Regions from separate parts of the Mucilaginibacter sp. A5337 genome, predicted to be linked through region 1. Evidence: riboswitches for the same ligand, from Rfam matches in the RefSeq annotation. Region 1 holds a riboswitch; each other region holds the start of a gene.

Region 1 (4,290 bases):
GCGGACCTTCAATTACTTCAAGGGGCCTTGCATAGGCCTGGCGCGCTTCTTCCACATCATCGTCAAGATATTCAACAATACCTTTTACCAGGGAGTGGGAGAGGCGCTCCTGAACGGTGCCTTTGCGCCATTCCTCGTCGCGTACTACCTCTTTGCCTTTGCTTTTGATGGTATCTGCAAATTCAACCAGGCGCTCGGTAGCATCCGGACGGCGGTTAAGGAGTACATCTTCTACCAGTTCCAGCAGATTTTTTGGGATCTCCTCGTAAACTTCCAGCATCCCAGCGTTTACGATCCCCATATCCATACCCGCTTTAATAGCGTGGTAAAGGAATGCCGAGTGCATAGCCTCGCGCACGGTATTATTACCCCTGAACGAGAAGGAGATATTACTTACGCCGCCGCTCACTTTGGCGTGCGGCAGGTTTTGTTTGATCCAGCGGGTGGCTTCAATAAAATCAACCGCATAATTGTTATGTTCTTCCAAGCCGGTGGCCACGGTAAGGATATTAGGGTCAAAAATGATATCCTGTGGTGGGAATCCAACTTCGTTCACCAAAATATCGTATGATCGTTTACAGATCTCGATCCGGCGTTCGTATGAATCGGCCTGGCCTGTTTCGTCAAAGGCCATTACTACGGTAGCGGCACCATAGCTTAAAATTTTGCGGGCATGCTCTTTAAATTTATCCTCGCCCTCTTTCAGGGAGATGGAATTTACGATGCCCTTGCCTTGCACACATTTCAAACCAGCCTCAATCACTGTCCATTTAGACGAGTCGATCATGATAGGGAGCTTGGCAATATCAGGCTCAGAAGCAACAAGGTTCAGGAACTTGGTCATTACCGCTTCAGAGTCGATCATGCCCTCGTCCATGTTGATATCGATAACCTGGGCGCCGCCTTCAACCTGTTGTAAGGCAACAGACAGGGCAGCCTCATAATCCTCGGCCAAAATCAGTTTAGAAAACTTAGGCGAACCGGTAATGTTGGTACGCTCGCCCACGTTCACGAAAATACTTTCGGGTTTTATGGTAACCGACTCTAAACCACTCAGGCGCATATCCGGCTCAATTTGTGGGATAGGGCGTGGCGGAAACGCGGCAGCTTTGTTGGCAATACATTTAATGTGTTCGGGTGTAGTGCCACAGCATCCACCTACAATATTTACCAGCCCGGCTTTGATGAAATCATCAACCTGGTGAGCAGTTTCGTGCGGTGTTTCGTCGTACTGGCCAAACTCGTTTGGTAAACCAGCGTTTGGATAAGCAGAGATATATACACCTGCTTTTTCAGAAAGCTCGGCAAGGTGCGGACGCATTTCCCTTGCACCTAAAGCGCAGTTTAAACCTACCGAAAGCAGGTTGGCATGGCTTATCGAGTTCCAGAATGCCTCAACCGTTTGCCCTGAAAGCGTACGGCCCGAGGCATCGGTAATGGTACCCGAAATCATGATGCCGCCCGAATCGCTGAAAGCAGGATAATCTTTACCTGCTGCTTTACATTCCTGTTCGTAACGTTTTATAGCGAAAAGGGCAGCTTTGGCATTAAGGGTATCAAATATGGTTTCAACCAATAACAGGTGCGAACCACCGTCAACCAAACCACGTACCTGGTCATAGTAAGCCTCGGCCAGGTCATCAAACGTAACGGCGCGGTATCCGGGGTCGTTAACATCCGGAGATAATGAAGCAGTACGGTTTGTAGGCCCGATAGCACCGGCAACAAAACGGGGCTTATCAGGATTGCGCCGGGTATATTCGTCGGCTACCTCGCGGGCGATGCGTGCGCCTTCGTAGCTTAATTCGTAGGCCAGTTCTTCCAGGTGATAATCGGCAAGTGAAATCACCTGAGTACTGAAAGTATTAGTTTCAATGATGTCTGCCCCTGCCTCAAGATATTCGGCATGGATGGCCTTGATAATATCTGGACGCGTAATATTGAGCAGGTCATTATTGCCCTGCAGGTCGCTATGATGATCGCGAAAACGCTCGCCACGAAAATCCTTCTCCGTGAGCTGGTACCTTTGAATCATGGTACCCATTGCTCCGTCAATCACCAGGATGCGTTTCTGTAATTCTTTTCTAATGTCCATTGTTTGAGATGTGAGATATGAGACGTGAGATGTGAGACCGGGCGAAAAGCCGGGAAGACTCAATACTTTTATCTCATATATCCGATAAAAAGATACTAAACAGGCAATTGGAAAAAGCTGAGGCTATCTCAAATCTCACGTCTAATATCTCAAATCTAAATACAGCTTATCTCGAAAAGTCGGGTGTTGATATGACTTTCGCTTATCTGTCCGGGCGCATAATTGCTGCCTGGTAGAATGTAGCACCTTGTGAAGCACAGGTTGCTAAGACATCGCAGGGTCTAATCCCTCCGTCTTTCTCCATAAGCACCGCAAAGTTGCGCAATAAAGTTGTCATTTGCAAGTGTATAACACAGCCCTAATCTCATCGTTAAGCCACATTGTTAAACAAAAAAAGCTGCCTTTTGCGGAGGCAGCTTTTTTGATTGAGTTTCTTTGTTGAAATTATCTTCTTCTGCCGAATAAACGGAGGATCATGAAAAACAGGTTGATCAGGGTGATGTACAGCGTTAACGCACCCATCAGAGCAAGTTTTTTCGAACTGGCATCGCCATATTCAATGCCTGCACCAATGCGTTTAAGCATTTGCATATAGTAGGCAGTTAAACCAGTAAATACAGCTATACCTATGTAGCTGATAATGTAGCTCATTTGTTCGCTGTGCATAAAGAAATTAGCCAATGAAGCTACAAATATACCGATGAACAGAATGTACATGATTGAGCCAAACTTGGTTAAATCCATTTGGGTAGTATAACCTGCTACGGCCATGATACCGAAAGTTACCGATGCGGTAATGAAAACACCTAATATTGATGCAGATGTATAGATCAAAAATATCAGGCTTAAGCTGATACCGATGAGGGTTGCATAAGCCACAAAAAGCAATACCAGTACCGGGTAAGAGATACGGTTATAGCCAAATTGCATTACTAATGAAAATGCCAAAGGCGAAAATAAGGCGAAATAGCCAAAGCCTGTAAGACCACCGGTTGGGGCAACAATCAGGCTGATAAGTCCCATGTTTAAAACCAAAAATACTGTTATTGCCGAAACGCCAAGCGCCACGAACATCCAGCTAAATACGCCGGCCATAAACCTGCGTGAAGAAACTTCTGATTGATCTCTAACTTCGATAACATTATCGTAGTTGTATTTAGATTCTTTAAATTCCATTTTGTGTTAAAAATTATAGTACGAATTTATGAATAAAAAGTGAATGTAGAGTGAAGAAAGGGGAGGAAAGAAGCAAGACTGCAAGAGTCAAGAATCAGGAAGGAGGAAAGAGTCTGGAATGTTAGAGTCGAGGATCAAGAAAGTTTTCTTAACCGCCTTGCCTTTTGGCTCCTGAACCCTTGATTCTATTTTTTCTTGACTCTTGATTTCTTGTCTTAATTCAACCTTCTCATCAACTGCTCTTCTACCTTTTTGAAAACCTGTACAGGTTTCAACGCTCGCCAGCCAAGGTTATCCAGCTCGCCGCCGAAGTTGATGTAATAGTCGATGTTGTTGCTTTTAAACTCCTCTATTACATGCTCGCGGAAGTTGATACCGGCTATCCAGCCATCTTCTACATCCTGGAACCACTCTTCGTAATAACAGTCATCGCTTGAGTGAAAGTTGAGTACATTTTCACCTATCAGGATAAAATGGCTGATGCCATTATCTATCATCAAATCGAGCAGTTCACGCTTTAGCAGCATGATGTCGTTATTGATGGCATCGTTCCATTCGCCTATAAGCTCAATAATGGTATAGCCTTTATCATAATCGGCAAAAAGCACTTTAAGATAAAGCGTATTGGAGCCGAACGAGTCCCATTGCGGGTGCAGCAGGTAATTGTATACCTGCTTGTCAAATTCAAACTCGCTGTATTCTGTAGCATAAAAAGGCGAAAACTCATCTTCAGATGCTACGTAGTCATCTCTCCAGCGGTAATATGGTTCAATATCGTGCATTGTGTTAATTCCAAATTTGTCTGAACCCGAATTTTTGAATTGAGGGATTTATCGAATGCCGCTTTGCATTTTCAAATCTTCAAATCAACACATCTTCAAATTCAGTTTATTTTTTAAAATAATGATCAACGGCGCTTCGTACGCTGCCGTATTGCTTCAATAACCTGGCTGCTTCTTCTTCGCTTAGCCCGGTTGCGTCCATTACCATGTGGGTGCCCCTGTTCACCAGTTTGTGGT
Region 2 (4,290 bases), on a different contig from region 1:
GAAGAAAAACTCACCAACGTAGCCTACAGCGCAGGGTATTTTGACCAGGCGCATTTTATAAAGGAATTTAAACTTTTTACAGGTTTTACCCCTAACTCATTTGCTGCTCAGGCATCGCCTATAAACCAGGTATTGGCCGGTAGTTAATGCACTTCCGTTTTATACAATTTTTGCCTGTTCAAGCCGCATAGCTTTGCTGATAATAAAAAAACAATAAAATGAAATCAGCAAAAACACCACAGGAAGTGCACGCAGTACTTGCGGCAGCTTTTAACACCAAAGATGTAAATGTAGTTATGAATGTGTATGATGCCAACGGCATTATTTTCCCAGAACCCGGAAAAGAAGTATCCGGAAGGGCCCAGTTTGAAGAAGCCGTTAAAAGCATCTGCGCGGTTCCGGGGGTAATGGAAATTAAAACCGTATACTGCCTGCAATCGGGCGATGTAGCCGTGGGCCGGTCGGAGTGGAGCGTTACAGACAATGGCAAAACGCAAGTGGCCGCAAAGGGTATCGAGTTGATGAAACAGCAACCTGATGGTAGCTGGAAAATTATCATCGATCATGCTTTCGGAGCCGAAGCTAATCTTGTAGCATGATTTTCTCCATCTTAAACAAAAAGAGGCTGTATCATAATGATCAGCTTCTTTTTGTTTTTAGATACTTAAGCGATATATAATTTCTGTTTAATTAACTTTATTAATAAAATGGGGGTTAACAGGGTTAACATAATTTAGTGTTAATTTTAACTTAAAATATTTATAATCAGATATTTAAGTGTTTTTTAGGCCGAAAATGTGTTAACCCCCCTTTTGTATAAATATTATCGGCTAAATTTCAATTTAAAGGTAACGCAACAGTATGGCATCAATTTGATTTATGATACAATCTTCCTTGTTTCGCCTTAATCTGTTCCGTTTTATACAATTTTTAGAATATCGCCCGGGCTAATTTTGAGCATAAAATAAAACAAGATCATGAAAAATAGATTTAATGAATTTTTAGCCCTGCATCATAAAACCGAACCTTTGCAGATTGGCAATGTATGGAACGCGCAAAGCGCGCAGATTTATGATAAGTTGAATTTTGAGGCAATTGGTACCTCAAGCGCGGCTGTTGCCAGCTCTTTAGGCTTTGCAGATGGCGAGGAGATGAGTTTTGAGGATTATCTTTTTATTATTAAACGGATAATAGCAACATCATCAGCGATGTTAACTGTCGATCTGGAGGGAGGTTATGGTGACACACCGGAGGCAATCTGCAATAACATCATAAAATTATATAATATCGGCGTTGTCGGTATCAATATAGAGGATTCGATAGTAAGGGATGGCCAGCGAAGTATTGTTGACGCAAATGAGTTAGCGATTAAACTTAAACAGATCACCGGGCTGCTGGCTAAGGCAGATGTACAGGTATTTATAAATGTGAGGGCCGATTCCTTCCTGCTCGGTTTACCTAATGCACTGGAAGATGCTTTAAGCCGGACTAAACTTTACCAGGATACAGGTGTGCATGGTTTGTTTTTCCCCTGTATTACTCAAATAACTGATATTGAAAAAATAACAGCCTTATCACGCCTCCCGGTTAGTGTAATGTGTATGCCCGGGCTTCCGGATTTTAAAGCCTTACAAAGTGCAGGTGTTAAAAGGATCAGTGCCGGTCCATTTTTAAACATGAACATCTACCAATCGCTGGAAAATTTAATTGAAAAAATAACCACCGAAAATAGCTTTGCGAGCCTGTTTAAATAAATGCGGGGTGTTTTTTTAACTGTAAGTTGTAAACAATGGAAAACTATACTACCCTGTTTTAAGTTATTGCAATGTAGATGTAATGATCTACAAATAAGTTTAGGTTAAAAGTCCCGGCGGCGAGCGTTAGGGACTTTTTATTTTTACGGAAGTAGTTTAAAAAGGTTTCAGCTGGTTTGATCAGTGAACAAACTTCTGTTGGTAAGCCTGCACAATTTGAAGGCTTAATTCATTTTATTGCAATAATTATATAAAGTCTATGGTTTTAGTAGAATTTATATATATTTGCATCATCAAATCGGTTCTTTGAATATTTTATTATCAAGAAAGACTGAGGGAAAGGCCCTGTGATGTCTTAGCAACCTGTAAGCCCACTGTTATAAAGGTGCTAATTCCTGTCTGCCCAAATAGGGGCGGAAAAGATAATGTAATAAGCTATTGCCTTGCATAGTTCAGGCTATAAGCACAATTCTTTTTCTCCTTTCACTTTTCCTGCTAAAAAATATTATTGAGTTGATATCACAATTTAATGTGTGTAGCAATGAAGATTAAACATTTACTTATTACCTGCCTGCTTTCAATAACAACACTTTTTGCTGCTGCGCAAACAAACGCAGCTGCCGACCCGAATACTGATCGCGGTTACATCGTGAAAACAGGCGATATCGCTCCGGCCGATTTTGAGCTTGTGCTTACCGATGGTACTAAAACCTCATTGAAGCAGCTACGTGGCAAAGTAGTTATCCTACAGTTTACTGCAAGCTGGTGCAGTGTTTGCCGCGAAGAAATGCCTCATCTTGAAAAAGAGATCTGGCAGGCTTATAAAGATAAAGGCCTCGTATTAATAGGCGTTGACCGTGACGAGCCGCTTGAAAAAGTGAAAGGTTTTCATCAGGTTATGAATATCAGCTATCCGCTGGCGCTTGATCCGGGGGCTGACATATTCGGGCGGTTTGCCAACAAAAAAAGCGGCGTTACCCGCAATGTGGTTATCGACCGCGATGGAAAGATCGTTTACCTTACCCGTTTATATGATAAACAGGAGTTTGCATCAATGCTAAAAGCCGTCGACGCATTGGTGAACGAAAAAACAGCATCTGTCAACTGAGAATACTGATAGCAACCTGTTTCTGCTATCAATCAAGAAAAATCTATCTGTACTTATTTAATACCCGTTTTTATGAAAACAAAAACTACTTCCTTACACAAGAAACATTTCTTTTCGGTAAGCCGGTCAACCTGCAAATTCTTCATCTCAAGTATGCAAGGCATGCGTTGTTGCTGTTAATTCTTTACAGCATGCATGGTGTGTTTAAGTGCAGGCTTGCTGCAGTTTGCCTTAGCTTAATAATTACCATCCCCTAATCAATTCTTTACGGTTACAAAAGATTCATAACGCGGGCAAATTATGCCTGCTAAGGCGATAGCCATGCTTTTTGTACCGTAAGGCGTCAAAAATTAATCTCAATTATTAATTATCATGTTAAAAATTTACAAACTATTACTGGCAATTATATTGCCTTTTATTCTCGTCCAAACGGTTGCGGGGCAATCCGTTAAAATAAGCGGAGTGGTAACCGCCAAGTCAGATGGGTTGCCGTTGCCAGGTGTCAGCGTATCTGTTAAGGGTAAAACTACGGGTGCACAAACTAATGTTGATGGTAAGTTTATCATCAATGCCAATGTTAACGATGTGCTCAGGGTTAGTTACATCGGCTTTACAACCCAGGAAATCCCTGTTACGCAAAATACATCTACCTTAAATGTGGTTTTGGTTGAAGCACCAAATTCGCTGAATGAGGTAGTGATAACGGCCCTCAATATCTCAAAGGATAAAAAATCGCTGGGCTACGCGGTGCAGGGTTTAAAATCGAAAGATATTTCTGAAGCTAAAGAAACCAACTTTGTAAATGCGCTGACTGGTAAAATTGCCGGTGTGCAGGTAACCAACAGCCAGGGCGATATGGGCTCATCCCGTATCATCATCCGTGGAGAAACGTCTATCTCACGGGAAAACCAACCTTTATTTGTAGTTGATGGGGTTATTGTTGATAACAGCCAGTTTTTGGGCACCAATGGTTCAAGGGATTTCTCCAATGCCATTTCAGATCTGAATTCTGAAGACATTGAATCGGTAAGCGTATTGAAAGGACCCAACGCGGCAGCGCTTTATGGTTCACGTGCGGCGGCGGGCGTTATCCTCATTCGTACTAAAACCGGCAAAGGCGCAAAAGGATTAGGTGTTACCATAAACTCTAATACCAGTTTTTCAAATGTGCAGGTGTTGCCCGATTATCAAAACCAATACGGTCAGGGCTCAAATGGTAAATTCAGCTATGTAGATGGTAAAGGTGGCGGCGTTAACGATGGTGTTGACGAAAGCTGGGGCCCTGCTTTGGATGGTTCGCTGATCCCGCAGTTTTATTCAAATGGCCAGGCTGTGCCTTTCGTGGCGCATCCCAATAACGTAAGAGACTTTTTTAAAACCGGCGTAACGCTTAATAACGGCATCGCGATAGCAAGCAGCAGCGATAAA
Region 3 (4,290 bases), on a different contig from region 1:
GATTACTATCGGCCTTAGCCTTCCATTTAGCAACGGTATCAGGACTGTAAACGTTATAAAAAGTAGCGTTAAGCTCAATACAATCAAAGTGCTTAACGTATTCATCTAAAAAATTAGCGTCTTTGGTTTTTAGGGGATAGATCTTACCAATCCATTCCTTGCGTCCCCACTTAGCGCAGCCAACATGCACCTGCAGGGGCATATCACTTTTTGCGGCGGCAAGGGCATCAACAGTTATCTGCGGATCGGCCGGCAAGGTAAAATCAACCCTTGCTAATTCTTCGTCCGTTACTCTACCAAATTCCATATTGCTTTTTTGCGGGAAAGATACGGTTTTGATTAATTAGGTGAGTAGTTGATGAATTGATTAAGTGAGTGGTTATTTGATCAACATTAAACCTAATCAACCACTCTCCCAATCAACTACTCACTAAACTACAAGAACATCCCACCTGAAGCTTCAATACGCTGAGCATTGATCCAGCGGGCATCCTCCGTGCATAAAAATGCGACCACACCGCCTATATCATCGGGTTGTCCCACCCTACCTAAAGCGGTAAATTGCGCCATCCTTTCTTCCAAACCCGGATGCGAGTCGAACGCTGCCTTGGTAAAGTCGGTTTGAATAATACCGGGAGCCACAACGTTTGCGGCTATACCGCGACTACCCAATTCTTTTGCAAGATACTTGGTGAATACTTCAATAGCTCCTTTCATTGAGGCATAAGCGGCATATCCCGGAGTTGAAAAACGGGCCAAACCGGTCGAAAAATTAATGATCCGGCCACCATCAGCAATTACGGTTAAACTCTTCTGCGTTAAAAAGTAAACGCCTTTAAAATGCACGTTAAACAGGTTATCAAAATCCTCTTCAGTAGTTTGTGCAAATGGCGAGGCAGCATCAATACCCGCATTATTGACCAGGAAATCAAAGGTATCCCGGCTCCATTTTTCGTTGAGGGTTGCTTTTAGTGTTGCAATAAAAGCATCGAAGGTGGATACAATACCTGTATCCAGTTGCAAAGCAGCAGCTTTTTGGCCCATCGATTCTATTTCGGCAACAACGGCTTCAGCTTCTTCTTTTTTACTGCGATAAGTTACTATAACATCGATCCCTTTTTGGGCGATGTGCTTAGCAGCGTTTTTGCCTAAGCCACGGCTGCCACCGGTTATCAATGCAATTTTATTTGTTCCCATTGTTGATGTTTTTTAATGTTTTAACAATACAAAGATGCGATGGTTGGTGAATAAAATTATGGTGACTACTTCAGATTAAATGGTGACCATTTCAGTTTTTTTATTCAGATTGACTACTAAAAAGTAAAAGCGAAGGGACTGACAATTCCTTCTCCATGGGAGCTACTGTGTATAAATATCTTGATGATTTTATTATTAATTGAAAAACGATGTCATTTCGAACGAACCACGGGGAGGATTTGTGCATCAGCGGGTGAGGAGAAATCTTATACGCCCTGCTTTTAATCGCGTAACTATGCATATCGTAAAAGATTTCTCACCCTTCCCCCGCTATTTCCCACCCTTCAAGGGCTCGAAATGACATTTTTTAGCTGAACAGATGTGTACACAAAGTAGCCCCCATGGAGAGGGAATCGCACAGCCCGAACTCTTAAAACCGTCTGACTGTCTTTTCAGCAGACATCATAACCAACTAATCATAAATTTATCTCCCTCAAAATCAACACCGAACAAATAAAAATTAAATTAAACTACTTAAACCATAGGAATTATATAATTTATTTTTACATTTGCACTGTCAACAACGACAAAGCGTTCTTTTTATAACTTATCAAGAAAGACTGAGGGAAAGGCCCAAAGACGTCTTAGCAACCTGTACATCCGCATAATGTAAAAGGTGCTAATTCCTGCTCCTGTGCAAAACGGGAGAGAGATAATTATATCTACACCCCACAACCGATCTGATTAAGTGATTTTTTTCTATAATTTTCAAGTCGCGTGACCGAGAGGATAGGTGGGGGTCCGCAATACCCTAAACGGCAGTTCGAATCTGCCCGCGACATCAAATTTTCCAAATAGTTCTTCATCTCATATTTCCTGAATCTGCTTTTGCTGAAATCAAGCCGCACAAAAACTATTTTTCGCCCTTTAAAAAGTGCAAACTAAATTCATATATTTAGCATTGCTTAACCTGCATTTAAGCAAGATAAACCAGCGTAAATTATTGCAATTGCTTTTTACTTATGAAAATCTTCAACATTGTATGGGTTGTACTTTTTATCATTTTTGCGGGTTTACAATATAACGATCCCGACCCATACCTTTGGATGCCCATTTACCTGTATTGCGCCTGGTTTTGCTATCTGGCTGCTAAAAAGGAATATTACCCTATTGGTTACGCAGCAGGCATTGCCATTTTTACAGGTTACGCCATTTACAAAATATTTGACAATAATGGCCTTATTGATTGGTTTGAATATCACCACGCCGAAAGCCTTGTGCAAACCATGAAAGCCGAAAAGCCATGGGTTGAAGAAGTACGCGAATTTTTTGGTTTACTAATTTGCGTGGCTGTGCTTGCAGCTAATTGGGTTTATGGTATAAAGCAAAATAAAAAAGTACCGGTTAAAAAGGGGAAGCGGTAAAGCTATATAAGGGTTTATTACAAAATAACATCAAATAAAAAAATCGTCATTGCGAGTGACCACCAGGGAATCCCCGGAAAAAATCGTAATGACGTGCAAAATACGTTTTAGAGATGGCGCGCTGGGCCGCGTTAGGGATTGCAGTGAAAAGCCCGGAGCGTGTGCGGGTTTGTGTGTGGGCAAAGCGAGGACTTGTAACGGAAAGCCCGGGCCGCAGGCAACGCCCATGTTATAAAATCCGCCAAAAAAACACCTAATAATCAACAACTTACAGACAAGTCATTATAAACAACGAATTGTAGATACTATTTTCTTTAAGTTCAAGCCCAATTTTTGTTGCCAACATACAGACTTCCTTTTTAATACTTCCTTTACAAATACGACAATCCTCTAAATTCTCCATCACCATAATAAAACGGCTCAAAGCTATCTTCGGCAAGCTCGCAGCTTACCTGCATAGTGGTAAATGTAACATCACCAAAAATATTGGCTATGGCCGAGTCGGCAGCATCATGGCCTGTAGCTATTTTAATGAGGCCATTTAAAGGCACTAACCGCGTTGCATCAAAAAGGATCCATTTGCCACCCAGATATGCCTCAAAGCAGGCATGAAAATCGGCAGGTTTAAGATGATAAGCATAGCCCGTAAAATAGCGGGCCGGTATAGTTAAGGCCCTGCAAAGGGCTATGCCCAGGTGCGCAAAATCACGGCAAACGCCGGCTTGTTCAGTCACCGTATCAAAAGCCGATGTTTGTGAATTGGTTGAACCGCTTAAGTATTGTACGTTTTTATGAATCCAGTTGGTTAATTCAACCACCTGCTCAAAGGGGTTAGTAATATGCCCGAACATATTGTGTGCGAGGCGGTATAACTTATCCGACTGGCAATAGCGGCTCGGGTTAAGATAAGGCAGCACCGGCGAAGGCAATTCAGAAACGTGGGTTTCCTGCAAATGACCAAAATCTGCTACCTCATAGCAATTATCGATGGTAGCCTTATAGGTGACTTTAATGTTGGGGATATCAGCGCTTACATCAAAACGCACTAATCGGTTTTCGCCCTGCAGGGTTTGCAATTCCTCAAACCTTATATAGGGTTCTAATTCAAACTCTTCACTTATTACCGTTTGATTTGTGCTCCTTAAAGCATGTATATTTAAAATCAATGTGCCCGGCGACCGTACTATATATTCCATTTGGGAAAACACATCGAATTTCATACTATCAGCCTTCTGTTTTTATTTCTTCTAATTTATTAAATGTGGCATCCATCCAGTCTTCCGAAATATGGTCGAGCGCCAGTTTAAGCTCCTCGGCCCATTGGGTTGAGATATGCTCCAGATCTTGTTTGTTATAACGTTGCTCAACAATATTGAAGCTATCCCTTTTATAAACAGCAACATCTATCGGAAAATCGACATTATTTGAACTTACCCTTGTTGAATCGAACGAAAGGAAACCCGTTTTCAATGCTAATCTCAAGCTCGAATCCTCATCAAGGATCCGGTTCAGGATAGCCTTACCGTGGCCCGAGTTACCGATAACTACATAGGGTGCTCCCTGCCCTAACTCAACCCAGTTTCCTTCGGGATAAAGCAAAAAAAGTTTATGCTCATCATCATCACGCAATTGCCCGCCTATAATGGTGTTCAGGTCGAACCTTAAGCCC

What was found. Region 1 has a riboswitch for S-adenosylmethionine ahead of metH (methionine synthase). Riboswitches for the same ligand answer to the same signal wherever they lie in the genome.
Region 2: another riboswitch for S-adenosylmethionine. It lies ahead of AC59JO_RS02460 (TlpA disulfide reductase family protein); the one in region 1 lies ahead of metH (methionine synthase).
Region 3: another riboswitch for S-adenosylmethionine. It lies ahead of AC59JO_RS12555 (transmembrane 220 family protein); the one in region 1 lies ahead of metH (methionine synthase).

What each region holds. Positions count from the first base shown of each region.
Region 1 is NZ_JCAWEC010000006.1:185,309-189,598, reverse strand. Features, by position in the region: gene metH (methionine synthase) at 1-2,095, opposite strand, end outside; SAM riboswitch class I at 2,295-2,404, opposite strand; gene AC59JO_RS21105 (Bax inhibitor-1/YccA family protein) at 2,540-3,271, opposite strand; gene AC59JO_RS21100 (hypothetical protein) at 3,487-4,053, opposite strand; gene murQ (N-acetylmuramic acid 6-phosphate etherase) at 4,160-4,290, opposite strand, start outside.
Region 2 is NZ_JCAWEC010000001.1:568,372-572,661, reverse strand. Features, by position in the region: gene AC59JO_RS02475 (DUF6597 domain-containing transcriptional factor) at 1-147, shown strand, start outside; gene AC59JO_RS02470 (YybH family protein) at 219-599, shown strand; gene AC59JO_RS02465 (isocitrate lyase/PEP mutase family protein) at 978-1,754, shown strand; SAM riboswitch class I at 2,070-2,183, shown strand; gene AC59JO_RS02460 (TlpA disulfide reductase family protein) at 2,296-2,862, shown strand; gene AC59JO_RS02455 (SusC/RagA family TonB-linked outer membrane protein) at 3,235-4,290, shown strand, end outside.
Region 3 is NZ_JCAWEC010000003.1:609,737-614,026, reverse strand. Features, by position in the region: gene AC59JO_RS12565 (DUF72 domain-containing protein) at 1-307, opposite strand, end outside; gene AC59JO_RS12560 (SDR family oxidoreductase) at 436-1,197, opposite strand; SAM riboswitch class I at 1,802-1,916, shown strand; gene AC59JO_RS12555 (transmembrane 220 family protein) at 2,220-2,621, shown strand; gene AC59JO_RS12550 (transglutaminase-like domain-containing protein) at 2,993-3,841, opposite strand; gene AC59JO_RS12545 (proteasome-type protease) at 3,846-4,290, opposite strand, start outside.